DNA from 2 places in the Acidaminobacter sp. QWL-03 genome. Region 1 is predicted to be linked to the other one. Evidence: riboswitches for the same ligand, from Rfam matches in the RefSeq annotation. Region 1 holds a riboswitch; the other holds the start of a gene.
What was found. A riboswitch is a leader RNA that binds a small molecule or an ion and turns the genes downstream of it on or off. The one in region 1 is predicted to bind FMN.

Region 1 (7,766 bases):
GAGGGATCCAGCCTCGTGGCGGGTGGTGAGGACCATGGAGGTGCTGTCGGCTTCAGGGCTGGTCTCTGGGGTTTTGGTGAGGATCACGAAGCGCGTGGTGTTGACAGCGCTGTTTTGGATAGCCTTGCCTATAATCTCCAGGCCGTAGAGCTGAGCGGCTCGCTCGCTGCCAATGGCGGCAACACTGACGTCGTCCTGCTGGGCGACGTACTGGACGCTGACCGCGGTATTTTTCATAGGCACTTGTTTGATATTGAGGGTGTTGAGGAACAAGGTACATTGCTCAAGGCCCTGGGTGTGGGACCGGACTTCGCGTATGTCTTCTATCTTAACGCCTTTATGACCGATCAGGTGGTGCACAATTGGCACGAGGACTTCTCCTGTAATAAAGAGGTCTTTTTCTCTAATGAGGTCGTAGACCTCGTTGATGGCCCCTGTAGTGGAGTTCTCCGCCGGAAGGACGCCGTAGTCGAGCTCGCCGGAGAGGACGGCGTCACAGACCTCGTGAAAGGTTGCGTAGGCACGATAATCCTTGTTGTGTCCGAAGTATTTGAGGGTTGCCGTTTCGCCGTAGGAGCCCGGGATGCCGGCGTAGCCTGCGGTGCGATGCTCGCTGTGTGGGAAGTGCTGTGGCAGGACATCTTCGAGATGGCTGTCCTGCAGGGCGCGGCTGGAAGCCAGGATGGTTTTCATGATGCTGAGAATGCGCGTTTGGTGGTCCGGGTGTTTGATTTGTGAGGAGAGACGAGCGAGGAGCTTTTTTTCCCGCTCGGGGTCGTAGACGCGCATGCCTATTTCTTTTTTGATATTGCCAATTTCTTCAACGATGGTCATGCGGCGCTCCAGGAGCTCGACCAGTTTGTCGTCGAGCTGATCGATTTCATTTCGGTAGTTGTCTAATAAGTGCATGGAAATGGCTCCCTTCGAGTCTTGTCGGTATGTGTGTGGCTGGGTGGTCGTTGTGTACCATCGGCAGAGATTTTGGCTTTTGGTTGTTTGCTTTTTATTAGGCTTTTGAAACTTTGCCGCCGATTCCGGCAAAATCTTCGAAGAAGTGCGGGTAGGATTTTTTGACGGCACCGCTGCCTTCGATTTCAATGATTCCGCTGGCTTTGGCGGAGGCTATGGCGAGGCTCATGACGATGCGGTGGTCGTTCCAGCCTTCAGTCTGACCGCCGGTGAAGCCCTCAACGCCTTCAATGATGAGGCCTTCCGGCTCTTCGGTGATGTTGGCACCGAGCTTGTTAAGCTCTGTGCGGATGGCCAGGAGACGGTCGGATTCCTTCAGGCGAACGCGAGCGGCGTTGATGACGTGGGTCTGGCCCGCGCTGACCGCGGCCAGGGTGGCGCAAATTGGGACCAGGTCAGGGCACTGGGAGGCATCGATGACAGCGCCATGAGTTTTTGAAGGGTGGACGATCAGGTCGCCGTCCTTCCATTCCAGTTTGCCGCCCATGTCCCGGACGATTTGGAGGATGCGCTGGTCGCCCTGCTCGGAGTGTTCAGAGAGATCTTTCAGGATGAGGCCGTCGCCCATGAGGCCACCGGCGATCCAGAAGGCCGCCTGGGAGTAGTCGCCTTCCACGCGGTAGCTTGCGGGCTTGAAGGATTGATTGCCTTTGATTTTGTAGTGCTCCGGTGTGACGGTCTCGACCTGGATCCCGAAGATTTTAAGGATTTGGAGAGTGAGGGTCACGTAGTCTCTGGACTCAAGGGGCGAGGTCAGGATGATTTCGGAGTCGCCGTCCAGGAGCGGGAGGACGTACAGGAGGCCGGTGACGAACTGGGAGCTGATGTGGCCCGGCATTTCGAAAGTTCCAGCCTTCAGTTTGCCGTGAACGGTCAGAGGCAGCTGTCCCGGGTAGTCGTAGCTTATGCCTTGACGGTCGAAAAGGTCGAAGTAAGGATCCAGTGGACGGGTGGTCAGCTTGCCTTCGCCGGTGAAGACCACCGGGGCGTCGAAGAGGCCCGCAAATGGGATCAGGAAGCGGAGGGTTGAACCGGACTCGTTGCAGTGGAGGGGCTCGGTTGGCGCTTTCAGCGTGCCGCTTCTGCGGATGGTGAGCTTGTCGCCCTCCTGGATGGCTTCGACGCCCAGGGCTCTGACCGCTTCTGTGGTAGCGATGATGTCCTCGGAGAAGATGAGGTTCTCAATGACGCTTTCTCCCTCTGCCAGTGCCGCTGCCAGGACTGCGCGATGGCTGAGGCTTTTCGATGGTGGGATCCTGAGGGTGCCGCTTAGTTTTGCAGGTTCTATTCGTCTGATCATGGGATGGGCTCCTTTGAGAGTTAATTTGGGGTTGGTTTGGGGTCAGGTGCGGAGATGAACTCGAGACCTGGTGCTGTAATGAAATTGTAATACAAGGCGTGCCGCTGCGCTGCGCCCTAGTTGAGAAATGTACACCTTCGGCTGCCTGACGTGCACCTCGCTCCGCTCCGCTTCGCTTCAGTCACGGGCTGCGCCCTATACAAACAGCGACAATCCCGTACTTCAGAGAGCAAGCTCTCTTCAGCTCGGTATTCTCTCTGTTTGTGCACGTCTGTTAGCCTTCGCGGATGCACGTCTGTTAGCCTTCGCGGATGCACGTCTGTTAGCCTTCGCGGACGATCATGAAATTGTAATATATGGCATGCGCCTTAGTCTGTATCGACAACCCCAATCCCTATCCCCGACGCCTTAAGCAGCGACGCAGCCGTCAAGCGATCGGCATTTGAAGCAAAGCTGAGGGTGAAGGCGCCGCGCTGATTTTCTCTCGAGTGATCCAGGGCGAGGTCCTTGATATCGAGCTGATGGTCTGCAAGAAGTTTGGTGACTTCTGCCAGGATCCCCGGCCGGTCTTCGAGTTCGAGTCGGAGGGGATAAAGCGACACCTCTTCGCTCGGGCGGATTGTGATAAGTCCTGAGCGAAGGCGCTGAGCCTCGCCCAGCGTGTCAACAATGGCTTGGTCCTCGACGTCTTGCAGGTTCTTCCTGAACCGCATCAGACCGTCTACCAAAGTGTCAATACTCGAAATAACTTCCGAGCGGTTGTGGACGAAAATGTCCCGCCACAGCGCCGGATCACCCATGGCGATCCGGGTGGTATCCCTGAATCCGCCGCCAGCGAACTTCAGCTGATCCGTCGGCAGGGAGGCGGCAAAGACTTCAACCAGGATAGAAGCGGTGAGATGCGGCAGGTGGCTGAGTCGCGCCGTTAGAGCGTCGTGTGCCTTTGGTTCGGTAATCACCGGAAGTGCGCCCAGCTTCAAGATCATCTGCTTCAGCAGATCCACCGGCTGTACCCCGCGAACCAGACCCTCAAAATGCGTATCCGGTGTCAGGAAAAAGTAAGCGTTTTCAAACAATATAGGCGATCCGGCATTGAAACCGCCTTTTTCAGAGCCCGCCATAGGGTGGCCGCCCACGAAGATGGCGCCTGTCCCGGTCAGGATATCCACAGCCGTTTCGTGAACGGTGCCTTTAACGCTGCCCACGTCCATGACCACAGTACCGGAGCCGATCAGCGGCAAAGCACTGACCATGGCTTCCCTGACTTTGCCCAGAGGGACTGCTATGACGATGAGTTCGGAGGTTGCATTGCCGGCGTTTTCTAAGTCGGCACCGATCTTTGATGGTGCAGCCGCCACTGTCGAAAACAAGCCTGACTGCCTCGCCTGGACCAGGGTCTGGGGATCCGGATCAAAACCGTTCAATTCCCCCAGAAACCCTTTGAGACGAAGCGCCTTGGCGAGAGACCCGCCAATCAGCCCCAGGCCCACAATGCTGATGCTATTAAAAAACGGAACCTCATCACTATCCGATGTTCGCATGTCGTAACCCCACCGTTTCCTCAAGTTTTATCAATTTGACTTCCTTGACTTCTTCCTTCTCATTGTAGATCTGATCCTGCAGTCTGCATAGATTGTGAATCTGATTGAGCTGGTGCATCAGGATTTCGAACTCCCGCGGCCGGAGAGACTGCGGTCCGTCGGAAAGGGCTTTTTCCGGCTCGTGATGGACTTCGATCATGAGACCATCGGCACCTACTGCGACAGCAGCCTTAGACAGCGGCCCCACCATGTCACGCCGCCCTGTGGCGTGGCTCGGATCCACAATAATTGGAAGGTGGCTCAGGGTCTTGATGGCCGTGACCACGGACAGGTCCAGAGTGTTGCGCATGTGCGGCTCAAAGGTCCGGATGCCGCGCTCGCACAAAATCACGTTTGGATTGCCATTTGCCAATATGTATTCCGCGCTCATGAGGAGGTCCTCGATAGTTGACGACATGCCGCGCTTGAGCAGCACCGGCTTCTTAGAACGCCCGGCACGCTTCAGGAGGGAGAAGTTCTGCATGTTCCTGGCGCCAATCTGCAGAATGTCCGTGTAAGCCTCGACCAGATCAAACTCCTCCGTGCACATAACTTCGGTGACGATGGGCATGCCGTTCGCCGCCCCTGCGTCCTTCATCAGCTTAAGCCCCAGTTCGCCAAGGCCCTGGAAGCTGTAAGGGGAGGTGCGGGGCTTGAACGCGCCGCCTCTCAGGATCGCGGTGCCAGCATTTCGAACCGCGCCAGCAATGATATCAATCTGTTCCCGGCTCTCAATGGAACAGGGCCCGGCCATGACGGTCAATTCACCGCCGCCTATGCGAAGTCCGCCAACCTCAACCACCGTGTCCTCCGGGTGAAATTCCCTGCTGGCCAGCTTGTAAGACGATTTGATGCGCTTCATGTCTTTGACATGGGGGTGGAAGGAGATCACCGAGAAGTCCAGGCGGTTTATGTCGCCTGTGAGTCGGAGCTCTCTGTCATTGCCGCGCTGTGCGAGTTCAACTTCTAATCCGTACTGCCGGATGACGTCCATAATGTGTTCGCATTCTTCGTGAGTGGTGGTCGTTTTGAGCGTGATAATCATAATATTGGCCTCCTAAGGTTTTATAAGTTTTTTTGTTTTTGCCGATGGTCAGGTTTAAGCCCCAATAACCATAAAAGCCATCCTCGCTCATGCCACCACCTCCTTTCGAGTATAAAAAAACAGAGCGCCTCTTTACTTAAAGAGACGCCCTGTCCAATCCAGGTCTAAGTCACTCGCCGGCACATCAGGCCACAGCCCTTAGTCCGATCTTTAAGCAATTTGAGGTTCTATCCGATTTGCCGTACGCCAAAAAGCCGAAGCCATAAAAGTAAAAGCTCCAGCTAAAGTAACCAAAATATTCAGCTGTCAGTTTAAGCGTACGTTGGACCAGTGTCATCTCAAACCACCCATTCCTTGAATTGATTGAGGCGTCCGTTTGCCTTTGCAAAAACCGGCCGCGCCTTTGAATAATTTTTCTCAGTGTAAACCCTGACGAAACAGATGTCAACACGAATTCAGAAAATTCCTGAAAAAAAGCCAAAGCTTTCGCAAATGAGGCGGGGAATGTACCATAAAATTTTATAAAGTATTTATGTAAGAACAATGTGCCCGCACTGACTTGTTAATGTTCGTGAAATCAAATTCGAACCAGATAAAGGTTTGACATGGCGCTGGATTCATATTATCATAATAGTAATTTCATAACATCTTCAGGGCAGGGTGAAATTCCCGACCGGTGGTACAGTCCACGAGCCGCTCCCGCGGTTGATCTGGTGCAATTCCAGAACCGACAGTAAAGTCTGGATGGAAGAAGATTGGTTTTTTATCTATGGTGCTTTTTCTGCGCACCCTGGATCAAAGCTGTATGGTCAAACCCTGAAGAACGACGCTTCAGGGTTTTTTATTTTTAAAAAAAAGGAAGGAAATTGGTATCTGCGGCAAGCGCCTATCGACCCCAATTTCCTTTCATCAGAAGAGGAGGGACCATGGATGAACGCCTATCACATTCAACACATGCAGCGCGCGCTGGAACTGGCTAAACTCGGCTCAGGAAAGACCAGTCCAAATCCTTTGGTAGGAGCGGTCATCGTTAAAGAGGGCCGGGTCATTGGTGAAGGCTACCATGCGAACTATGGCGGACCTCACGCCGAGGTGAACGCCATTGAGAATGCGTCCGAGTCGGTAGAAGGCGCTGAGATTTATGTCACTTTGGAACCGTGCTCCCATTATGGCAAAACGCCGCCTTGTGCCTTAAAGCTCATTGAGAACCGTTTCACTAAAGTCTACATTGCCATGGAGGATCCAAATCCCCTCGTCGCCGGAAGAGGCATTCAAATGCTGAGGAAGCAGGGCATCGAGGTCGAAGTTGGACTCCTGGAAAACGAAGCCAAAGCCCTCAATGAAGTCTTCATCAAATACATCACCACTAAAAAGCCTTTCTGCGTCATGAAGGCTGCCATGACCCTGGATGGGAAAATTGCCACGGTCACAGGTGAATCCAAGTGGATCACGTCGGAAGCCGCCAGGGCTTACGTTCATCAGCTGAGACATGAACTAAAGGGCATTATGGTGGGCATTGGCACGGTGCTGAAGGATGACCCTATGCTGACCACGCGGCTGGAAAAAAGCGAGGGCAGGGATCCGGTGCGGGTCGTCGTCGACTCGACCTTGAAGATCCCCCTGAACGCGAAAATACTTCATCTTGACTCAGAGGCGCCAACCCTGATCGCCACAACGGATCTCGCGGACCCGGCCAAAGCCACTGCGCTGCAGGCCATGCCCAATGTGAAGCTGATCATTGCACCTCAAAAAGACGGTAAAGTCGATCTGGATTATCTCATGTTTGTCCTGGGCGAGCAGGGCATTGACAGTCTGCTTCTGGAAGGTGGCGCGACGCTGAATGCCTCAGCGCTGGAAAGCAAAATCGTGGACAAAGTTCTGATGTTTATAGCGCCCAAGATTCTGGGAGGGCAGAATGCACCGACCCCGGTGGGCGGCAGCGGTATAGAGGCTCTCGAGAGTGCGGTTCGCCTGAAAGGGATGAAGGCAGTCGAAATGGGTGACGACCTGCTGGTGGAGGCGTGGATTGAGTGACCATCGGCAAAAACAAAAAGGGGTAATGGAAGATGTTTACTGGCATCATTGAAGAGATAGGCGTTGTCGAAGGGATTGAACGGTCGGGGCCGGCAGCGCAGCTGACCGTGCGGGCGTCAAAGGTGCTCGGGGACGTGAGAAATGGGGACAGCATCAGCACCAACGGTGTGTGCCTGACGGTGGTGCGCTTCACGAAGGACACGTTTACGGCGGATGTTATGCCGGAGACGCTGCGATATTCGAACCTTGGTGCGCTGAAAAAGGGGAGCCCGGTGAACCTGGAGCGGGCCATGAGCGCAAACGGCCGCTTCGGCGGGCATATGGTCTCCGGGCACATTGACGGTGTGGGCGTGATTCGGGCGCTGCGGCAGGAGGGCAACGCCACCTGGATGACGGTGGAGCCGCCTGAAGCGCTGCTGCGCTACATCATTCAAAAGGGGTCCATAGCCATGGACGGCACCAGCCTGACGGTGGCGCAGCTTGAGGGCGTGGCGTTCAGCGTGTCGATCATTCCGGTGACCAAGGATGAGACAATCCTCCTGCGGAAGCGGGTTGGCGACGAGGTGAACCTTGAGTGCGATCTGGTGGGTAAATACGTTGAAAGGCTGCTGCAGTTCGCGCCGGAGAAGAAGAGTCCAATGACCATGGATTTTCTGAAAGAGAATGGATTTGCCTAGCATCTTTATAGAAGCTTTGGCCGATGGTGGCAGTTAAGTGACCATCGGCAAAAAAATGTCTTAGTTTTATAACCGATTGAAAACGGGAGGTGTCCTACCAATGGGATTTTGTTCAATTGAAGAAGCAATAGAGGCCTTGAAGGCCGGGGAAATGATCGTCG
Region 2 (7,766 bases), 710 kb from region 1:
GATTCCCGGCGCCATGCCGCTCTGGATGAGCAGAATGCTGTCTGAACTTGAACTCTATCCGGCATCCTTCTCAAAATACGGGGTCTGCTACAAAGAACATCTAATCGATGAAATGTTATCTAAGTGCATCAGGGAGGCGGTCTAAGTGCTTAACAGTTTATTCTCGACAGCGTCAGCAGCGGCGGCCACGACGTCGTTAACCATAGAAAGTCTGATCATCGCCACGTTGGCGTCACTGCTGCTGGGGCTGGGTGTCGCGGGGATCTACATGTTCAGGAATACTTACAGCAAAAGCTTTGCTGTCAGTCTTGTGCTGCTGCCGGCCATGATCCAGATCGTTATCATGATGGTCAATGGCAACGTCGGCGCCGGTGTCGCGGTGATGGGGGCGTTCAGCCTGGTGCGATTCAGATCCATTCCCGGCAGCGCCAGAGAGATCAGCAACATCTTCCTGGCCATGGCCATAGGACTCACGACGGGCATGGGGTATGTTTGGGTGGCGATGATGTTTCTTGTGATCATCGGCTGCGCGTCTATGCTTTTAACGGTCTTTCGCTTCGGGGAACAGCCCCTGGAGCAGCGGGAGAAGGAGCTGAAGATCACCATACCGGAAAACCTGGACTACAACGGCGTTTTCGACGACCTGTTCAATAAATACACGAAAAAAGCTGAGCTGATCCAGGTAAAAACCACCAACATGGGCAGCCTATATGAGCTCAAGTACCATATTTTTATGAGGGAGGCCGGCACAGAGAAGGCGTTTATGGACGAGCTCAGATGCCGAAACGGCAACCTTTCCATTTCGTACGGGCGGGTATCTTCCCAGAACGCCGAACTTTAAAACAACCCATTTGAGAGGATGAGTCCGCCATGAACCCACTATTAAAAAAGATCACTTCGATGAGAAAATTCAGGACCAAACTCATAGCCCTGGCGCTGGCGGGTGTGCTGACGCTGGGGATGCTGACCGGTTGCGGTCAGATGCAGTCTGTAACCCAGGCGGCGTCAGGGACTCGGGTCACAGAAACCGAGGTTGCCGCGACGGGACTGGAAGCACAGGACACTGGCGCGGCAGTGCTTGCCGCCCAAGGTTTCGAATTTGACGAGGAAGATTTTCTGACGACCTGGGAGGCAGCCAGCGCGACTAAAGTCGCTCTGGATGGCAGCAGCATTACCGTGGAGGGCCAGGGCGCAGTCGCGGAGGGCAGCACGCTGAGGATCAGTGCCCCCGGGACCTACGTCCTTTCCGGCACGCTTGATCAGGGTCAAGTAGCCGTGAACGTTGGCAATGATGAGGAAGTGCGGCTGGTTTTGGACGGCGTGACGATTACGAATCAGGGTGCGCCGGCGATCCTCATTGAGGAAGCGGACCGAGCTTATATAACTCTGGCAGAGGGGTCGATCAACACTTTGACAATGGCAGCGGCATTGACGGCTGCAGCGGAGGCTCAAGGGGTATCTGACACCGCGGTTGAAGAGACAGAAGACTCGGATGACGCTGCGGACAGCGTTCCAGATGGCGTGATCTACAGCAAGGGCGACCTGACGCTGAACGGCAGCGGGTCCCTGAAGGTGAACGGCAGTGCCAAACATGGCATAGTCGGCAAGGATGACCTCAGGATCACAGGCGGCGTCTTTGACATAACGGCAGCGTCAGACGCGTTCCGTGGCAAGGATTTGATCGCGATTCACAGCGGCGAGTTTGAGATCCTGGCGGGTGCGGATGCCTTCCAGTCCGGTAATGCGGAGGAGGCCGACAAGGGCTTCATTGTGATTGAGGGCGGCCGTTTCCAAATCAAGTCGGGTGCCGATGGTCTCCAGGCCGAAACCGCGCTGGTCATTGAAGACGGCGACTTCGATATTGAGTCCGGCGACGATGGGATCCACGCGGATGTTTCCGTGCTGGTCCTGGGCGGCGACCTTGAGGTGTTGAAGAGCTACGAGGGCCTTGAGAGTGCGGAGGTCACGATCCAAGGCGGCAAGATCAGCCTTGTCTCGAGTGACGATGGCATCAACACCTCCGGTGAAAAAGGCTTATCCCTCGAGGGCGGCTTTGTCTCTGTCAATGCGGAGGGCGACGGCATTGACCTTAACGGCAGCGGTGCCATGAGCGGCGGCACTCTGCTGGTGCACGGCCCGACGAACAGCGGCAATGGCGCCATGGACTACAACGGTGACTTTATCCAGAGCGGCGGACTGCTGATCGCGGCGGGCAGCTCCGGAATGGCCCAGGGACCAAGCGCGAGCTCGACCGAGCTCTCAGTTCAGATCTTCCTGACGAGTCAGGCAGCAGGGTCGCTGGTCAGGGTAGAGGCTGAAGATGGAAAAGTTATAGCGGCTTTCAGGCCGGTTAAGGCCTTCTCGTCGCTGGTGGTGGCATCCCCTGAGTTTGTTTCCGGTGAGACTTATCTCGTCTATGTCGGTGGGAGCACCACGGGGGAAGAGGCGGATGGCCTGGTCACGGGCGGAGCGTTTACAGGTGGAACGGAGGCGGTGAGCTTTGAGATCTCCGGATCGGTGACCCAGGCAGTCCAGGAAGGCGCAAGCGCTGGCGGCGGCATGAGAGGAGGGATGAAACGGCCGGGGAACTAGGTTTCAAGTCAGTGACGCGGACAAGTTTCAAACTGGTACCAGAGCTTGTCGTCGCAGGCATTGCAATTAGAGGATTTTCAACCAAACATCCAACAAAAAAGCGCCCTCCGCGGGCGCTTTCCTTTTATGAAGTTCTTTTTACAGCGTCTCATCCTACTCCACCTTAAACGACACATCCCCTTTGGGGATGACCTGGCAGGCGAGCCTGACGCCATCCTCCAAATCTTTCTTCTTCAATTTCTTATCTTCTTCTTTGGTTGGCTTATTGACCTCTCCGGAGAGGATCGTCACCGTGCATTTGCCGCACTTGCCCTTGCCTCCGCAGGAATCCGGAATGTCGAGCCCCATCTTCTGAGAGAGCGACAACAAATCCTTTTCTTTATCGTCTTTATACTTGAGCACACAGCTGAGTTTACTCATGATGAAACGCCCCTTTCACTGACTTATAGACTACGTAATTTAATTTTACCCGTTTAGGTCCTTTGTTAATCTACTATTCGTTGACAGTCCTCTGGGTCTGTGCTATGGTCATATGTGTAAAAAAAGAGGTGATTAAAATGAAAAGAAGAAGTATGGCCCGCAAAATCGTTGTGACAGGTATTGTCGCAGCGCTATACGCGGCTTTGACCATAGGCCTGGCACCAATCAGCTACGGCGGTGTGCAGTTCAGAATCTCGGAAGTCATGACGCTGCTGGCGTTTATCAACCCAATGTATATAGGCGGACTGACCCTGGGGTGCTTCCTCGCGAACCTCGCAAGTCCTCTGGGCATTGTGGACGTGATCTTCGGAACGCTGGCAACCTTCCTAAGTGTGTTCATGATGTCGAAATCGAACAATATATTCACCGCGTCCCTTTGGCCGGTGCTGTTTAATGGCGTGATCATCGGCATAGAGCTTTGGGCGGTCTTTAAGCTCCCGCTCATTCTCACCATGCTGCAGGTGGCGCTTGGGGAATTTGTCGTCGTATCACTCCTCGGCGTTCTGGTCTTCCGCTATGGGATTCTCTACAATACGCAGTTGATGGACATACTCAACCAGCGATAGACTTTAACCGCGGACCAAGCTGAGAAAGTTTACAAAGACCTGACTATTGACGCGCCGAATTCCTAGTGTTATAGTCATATTGAACTGAATACAAACATCTTCAGGGCAGGGTGCAAGTCCCTACCGGCGGTATAGCCCGCGAGCCGAAAGGCTGATCCAGTTGAATTCTGGAGCCGACAGTTAAAGTCTGGATGAAAGAAGAGTTTTCTTTGTTTTTTGACCCCTGGAGTTTTTTGCTGCCGGGGTTTTTTTATTCTCCCAAAGTGATTGGACCAAGGTCAAAGCCGAGCTACGCGGCAATCGTTCATTTGCTTGCGCCGGCCACACACCACTTAACCTGCAGCACCCGTTGCCATTCCACCCGCCAACATCCCACTAATTCTATCAGGAGGTCTCCACTATGAATCTCAGAAAATCCATTACCATTGCCCTCATGGGCGTCTTGTCCTTCATTATTATGTTCCTCGAATTCCCACTTCCCATCTTCCCGGAATTTATGAAAATTGACCTTTCCGACATCCCGAGTATTATTGTGGGCTTCGCTTTCGGACCGCTTTCAGGCGTCGCCGTTGAACTCGTCAAGAACATTCTCCACCTCATGAGAACCACGACCGGCGGCGTCGGCGAGCTCGCTAACTTTATTGTAGGCTCAGCCTTTATCATCCCGGCGGCGCTGATCTACAGAAAGCGCCAAACCATGCCGGCCATGATCACGGGCTTTGTCCTCGGCACAGTCAGCATGTCGCTGGTGGGCGCCATAGCCAACTACTACATTCTGATTCCATTCTATCAGAACTTTATGCCCCTCGACGCCATCATAGGCATGGCAGCCGCTGTCAACGCCCTGGTCGTGGACCTGAAGTCCTACATTCTCTATGTCGTCATTCCTTTTAACGCAATCAAAGGCATTGTCATCAGTATTCTGACAGCTTTGGTTTACAAACGCGTCTCTTCTGTAGTGCTGAAAAATATCTCCGACCAAAAATGGGCCAGCAGGTAGTCCCCCCAGATGACGCTGACTTATGACTGGATCGTCATAGGCGCGGGCGCCGCAGGTTTGTTCGCGGCAGCTCGCGCAGCTGACGCGGCAGCGCCCCCATCCGTACTGGTTCTGGAACGCGGGACGCGCGCGGGACGGAAAGTGCTGATCTCCGGCGCCGGACAGTGCAACTTTACCCATGCCGAAAGCGTGGCAGACATGGTCCGCCACTACGGCGACAAGAAGAATTTCGTGAGACATGCCATAGGCAAGCTTGACGCTGAGGCCTTGATCCAATATTTTGATGCGCTTGGGCTTCCAAGCGTCGTCCGCCCGGACGGCAAAGTCTTCCCGGCGTCCTTTGCTGCTGCGGATCTCGTCGAAGCGCTGCTCCAAGAGGCGAAGCGCCGTGGCGTCCGCTTCGAATTCAACCAGTTCGTTGAAAAGATTATGCCGATGGTCGAGGGCGGCTTCCAAGTCGCCTGCGGGGATCAGACCTACCGCGCCCACAAAGTGCTTTTGGCATGCGGTGGCAGCTCCTACCCCATGACCGGTTCTGACGGCGCCGGACTTCGACTGGCAGCCGGCCTTGGACTGGAGACAGTCCCGCAGCGGCCAGCGCTGGCACCTGTCTATCACAATGATCGTGCTCTGCACAAGCTCGCAGGTGTCGTGCTCCCGGGAGCGACGTTTAAATATCGGGATTCAGAGGGCGTCCGTCCGTTGACGGGAGATCTCCTCTTCACCCATACAGGCCTCAGCGGTCCGGGAATTTTAGACGGATCCCGCTGGATGAAAGCCGGCGGACTCCTGGAGCTCAGTTTCACAGCCCTTGACGCCGCGGCCTTCGAGCAAGCTCTTCTTGAAGCGGCTTCAACTCATGGCACCAGGCAGCTCAGCACCGTGATTCGTGGGCTGGTACTGGCCAGATCCCTTTCGGAGTTGATCGAGGGTTATTTGGGTGAAGAAGCGTGCAAGACCACTATGGCAAGTTTATCTAAAGCTATGCGTCAGCAGGTGGTGAAGCTGGCCACGGCCTATGAAGTCAGAATCACTGCCATGGGTGCCCTGAGAAGTGCCATGGCGACTGCCGGAGGGATATCCAACCGGGAAGTGGTCGGCCGCACCATGATGGCCAAGCGACTGCCGGGCCTCTATTTGGCAGGCGAAATGCTGGATGTGGACGGCGATACCGGCGGCTATAACCTGCACTGGGCGTTTGCCTCGGCGGCCCTCGCCGTAGCCTCGGGTAACGACACCGTTGTAAAATGAATACAATCCAATGCGCTTTAGTATGTCCTCGATGTTCAGAGGGGGTGCTGGAGCGCTTTGTATTTTCAATGGTTTCGGGTAGATCCCCTCGACATAGGGGATGTATCTGAGTTTTCTGTCTATGAAATAGTTACAAACGAAAATTCATGCCAATCGTTAAAATATTGATGAATCAATTGACAACCTCTATCAACTGGAGTAAAATGATATTGCAAATGATAATTGTTATCAAATGAAAACAATTGGTGATTTTACTTATATTTTACATAGGTTGCGCTAGGAGGCACAGTTATGTCACTCATTGATGCAAAAAAAGGACAGTGCGTTATTCTTGAAAACATTGAGTACGGACATAAAGTCAAAAAGAAACTTCAGGATATGGGTCTGACCCCGGGTGTCCGTCTCTGTGTGGTCTCCTCGGGATTATTTGGACCAATGATCGTCGACGTCCGTGGATCCAGGGTCGCCCTTGGCCGCGGCATTTTAGGAAAAATCACAGTCAGAAACGCGGAGGCTTAATTCATGGATATTTTTAAGATCGCTTTGGCGGGCAACCCCAACAGCGGAAAGACGACTTTATTCAACGCCCTGACCGGGAGCAACCATTATGTGGGGAACTGGGCGGGCGTCACAGTGGAAAAGCGCGAAGGGCGCATGCAGCACGCGGAGCATATCATGGATATTGTCGATTTGCCCGGCATTTACAGCCTTTCGCCCTACACCCTTGAAGAAAAAATCTCACGTGATTACATCCAAAATGAAAATCCGGATGTCGTGCTCAACATTATTGACGCGACTGCCCTGGAGCGCAACCTGTACCTGACCCTCCAGCTGATCGAGCTGGGCAGGCCCGTGGTGGTGGCGCTGAACATGATGGACGAGGCGGAAAAGAAAAATATTCAGCTTGACCTCGAGGGTCTATCGGCAGCGCTTGGCGTGCCGGTGGTGCCCATAGTCGCCCTCCGCAAACGCGGCCTGCCGGAACTGCTGGAGTCCGTGGTCACTGCCCATCACACCAAGTCTACATATAAACCTCGTCGGTTCAACTACGGCGAAGAGGTCGAGGCTTTCGTCCGGGAAGTTGAGCTGAAGCTGCCCAAGTCTCTCAAGGCGGATCACGACCCGCGCTGGATTGCCCTTAAGCTGTTTGAGCACGACATTGAAGTGCAGAAGCTCGTCAGCCCGCTCAAATTCGACAGCGGTCACGACAGTCCCGACCGCATGGCAGATCTCCGTTACAGGGTGATTGGGGAGATGATCAGCGGCACGGCGTCCCTTGAGGCGATTGCCTTTGATCCGCTCACAGACCGGATTGACAGGGTGCTTCTCAATCCGTTTCTGGGCCTTCCGATCTTTGGCCTCGTCATGTGGCTCATGTTTTATCTGACGTTTAATTTGGGCGGCGTGTTCGCTGACTTGATTGATGTGTTCTTCGCGGAGCATCTCTCTTCATGGGTAACAGCCGGCCTTGAATTCCTGCAGGTGGCGCCATGGCTGGTGTCCCTGGTTGTCGACGGCGTCATAGGCGGCGTGGGCGGCGTGCTTACCTTCGTCCCTAATATCGCCATAGTCTTCGTGATGATTTCGTTGTTGGAAGACACGGGTTATATGGCTCGGGCGGCTTATCTGATGGACCACTGGATGACCAAGGTGGGCCTCAACGGCAAAACCTTTATCCCGATGGTCTTGGGCTTCGGCTGCAACGTGCCGGCCATTATGGGCACGCGCACCATTGAGAATGAAAATGACCGCCTGATCGCGATCCTGATCAATCCGTTCATGTCCTGCGGCGCGCGGTTCCCGGTTTATGTCCTGTTTGCGTCGGTGTTCTTCCCGGGTAATGAGACTGCAGTCACGTTTTCCCTCTACATTTTGGG

Region 2: another riboswitch for FMN. It lies ahead of AC4PHM_RS15555 (ECF transporter S component); the one in region 1 lies ahead of ribD (bifunctional diaminohydroxyphosphoribosylaminopyrimidine deaminase/5-amino-6-(5-phosphoribosylamino)uracil reductase RibD).

What each region holds. Positions count from the first base shown of each region.
Region 1 is NZ_CM178752.1:469,420-477,185, forward strand. It holds gene AC4PHM_RS02045 (bifunctional chorismate mutase/prephenate dehydratase) at 1-909, opposite strand, end outside; gene aroA (3-phosphoshikimate 1-carboxyvinyltransferase) at 1,007-2,269, opposite strand; gene AC4PHM_RS02055 (prephenate dehydrogenase/arogenate dehydrogenase family protein) at 2,638-3,810, opposite strand; gene aroF (3-deoxy-7-phosphoheptulonate synthase) at 3,794-4,894, opposite strand; FMN riboswitch at 5,537-5,654, shown strand; gene ribD (bifunctional diaminohydroxyphosphoribosylaminopyrimidine deaminase/5-amino-6-(5-phosphoribosylamino)uracil reductase RibD) at 5,825-6,928, shown strand; gene AC4PHM_RS02070 (riboflavin synthase) at 6,961-7,605, shown strand; gene AC4PHM_RS02075 (bifunctional 3,4-dihydroxy-2-butanone-4-phosphate synthase/GTP cyclohydrolase II) at 7,706-7,766, shown strand, end outside.
Region 2 is NZ_CM178752.1:3,362,850-3,370,615, forward strand. It holds gene AC4PHM_RS15530 (polyphosphate polymerase domain-containing protein) at 1-145, shown strand, start outside; gene AC4PHM_RS15535 (DUF4956 domain-containing protein) at 146-841, shown strand; gene AC4PHM_RS15540 (carbohydrate-binding domain-containing protein) at 871-2,592, shown strand; gene AC4PHM_RS15545 (2Fe-2S iron-sulfur cluster-binding protein) at 2,746-3,012, opposite strand; gene AC4PHM_RS15550 (QueT transporter family protein) at 3,150-3,638, shown strand; FMN riboswitch at 3,731-3,845, shown strand; gene AC4PHM_RS15555 (ECF transporter S component) at 4,039-4,638, shown strand; gene AC4PHM_RS15560 (BaiN/RdsA family NAD(P)/FAD-dependent oxidoreductase) at 4,648-5,889, shown strand; gene AC4PHM_RS15565 (FeoA family protein) at 6,181-6,408, shown strand; gene feoB (ferrous iron transport protein B) at 6,412-7,766, shown strand, end outside.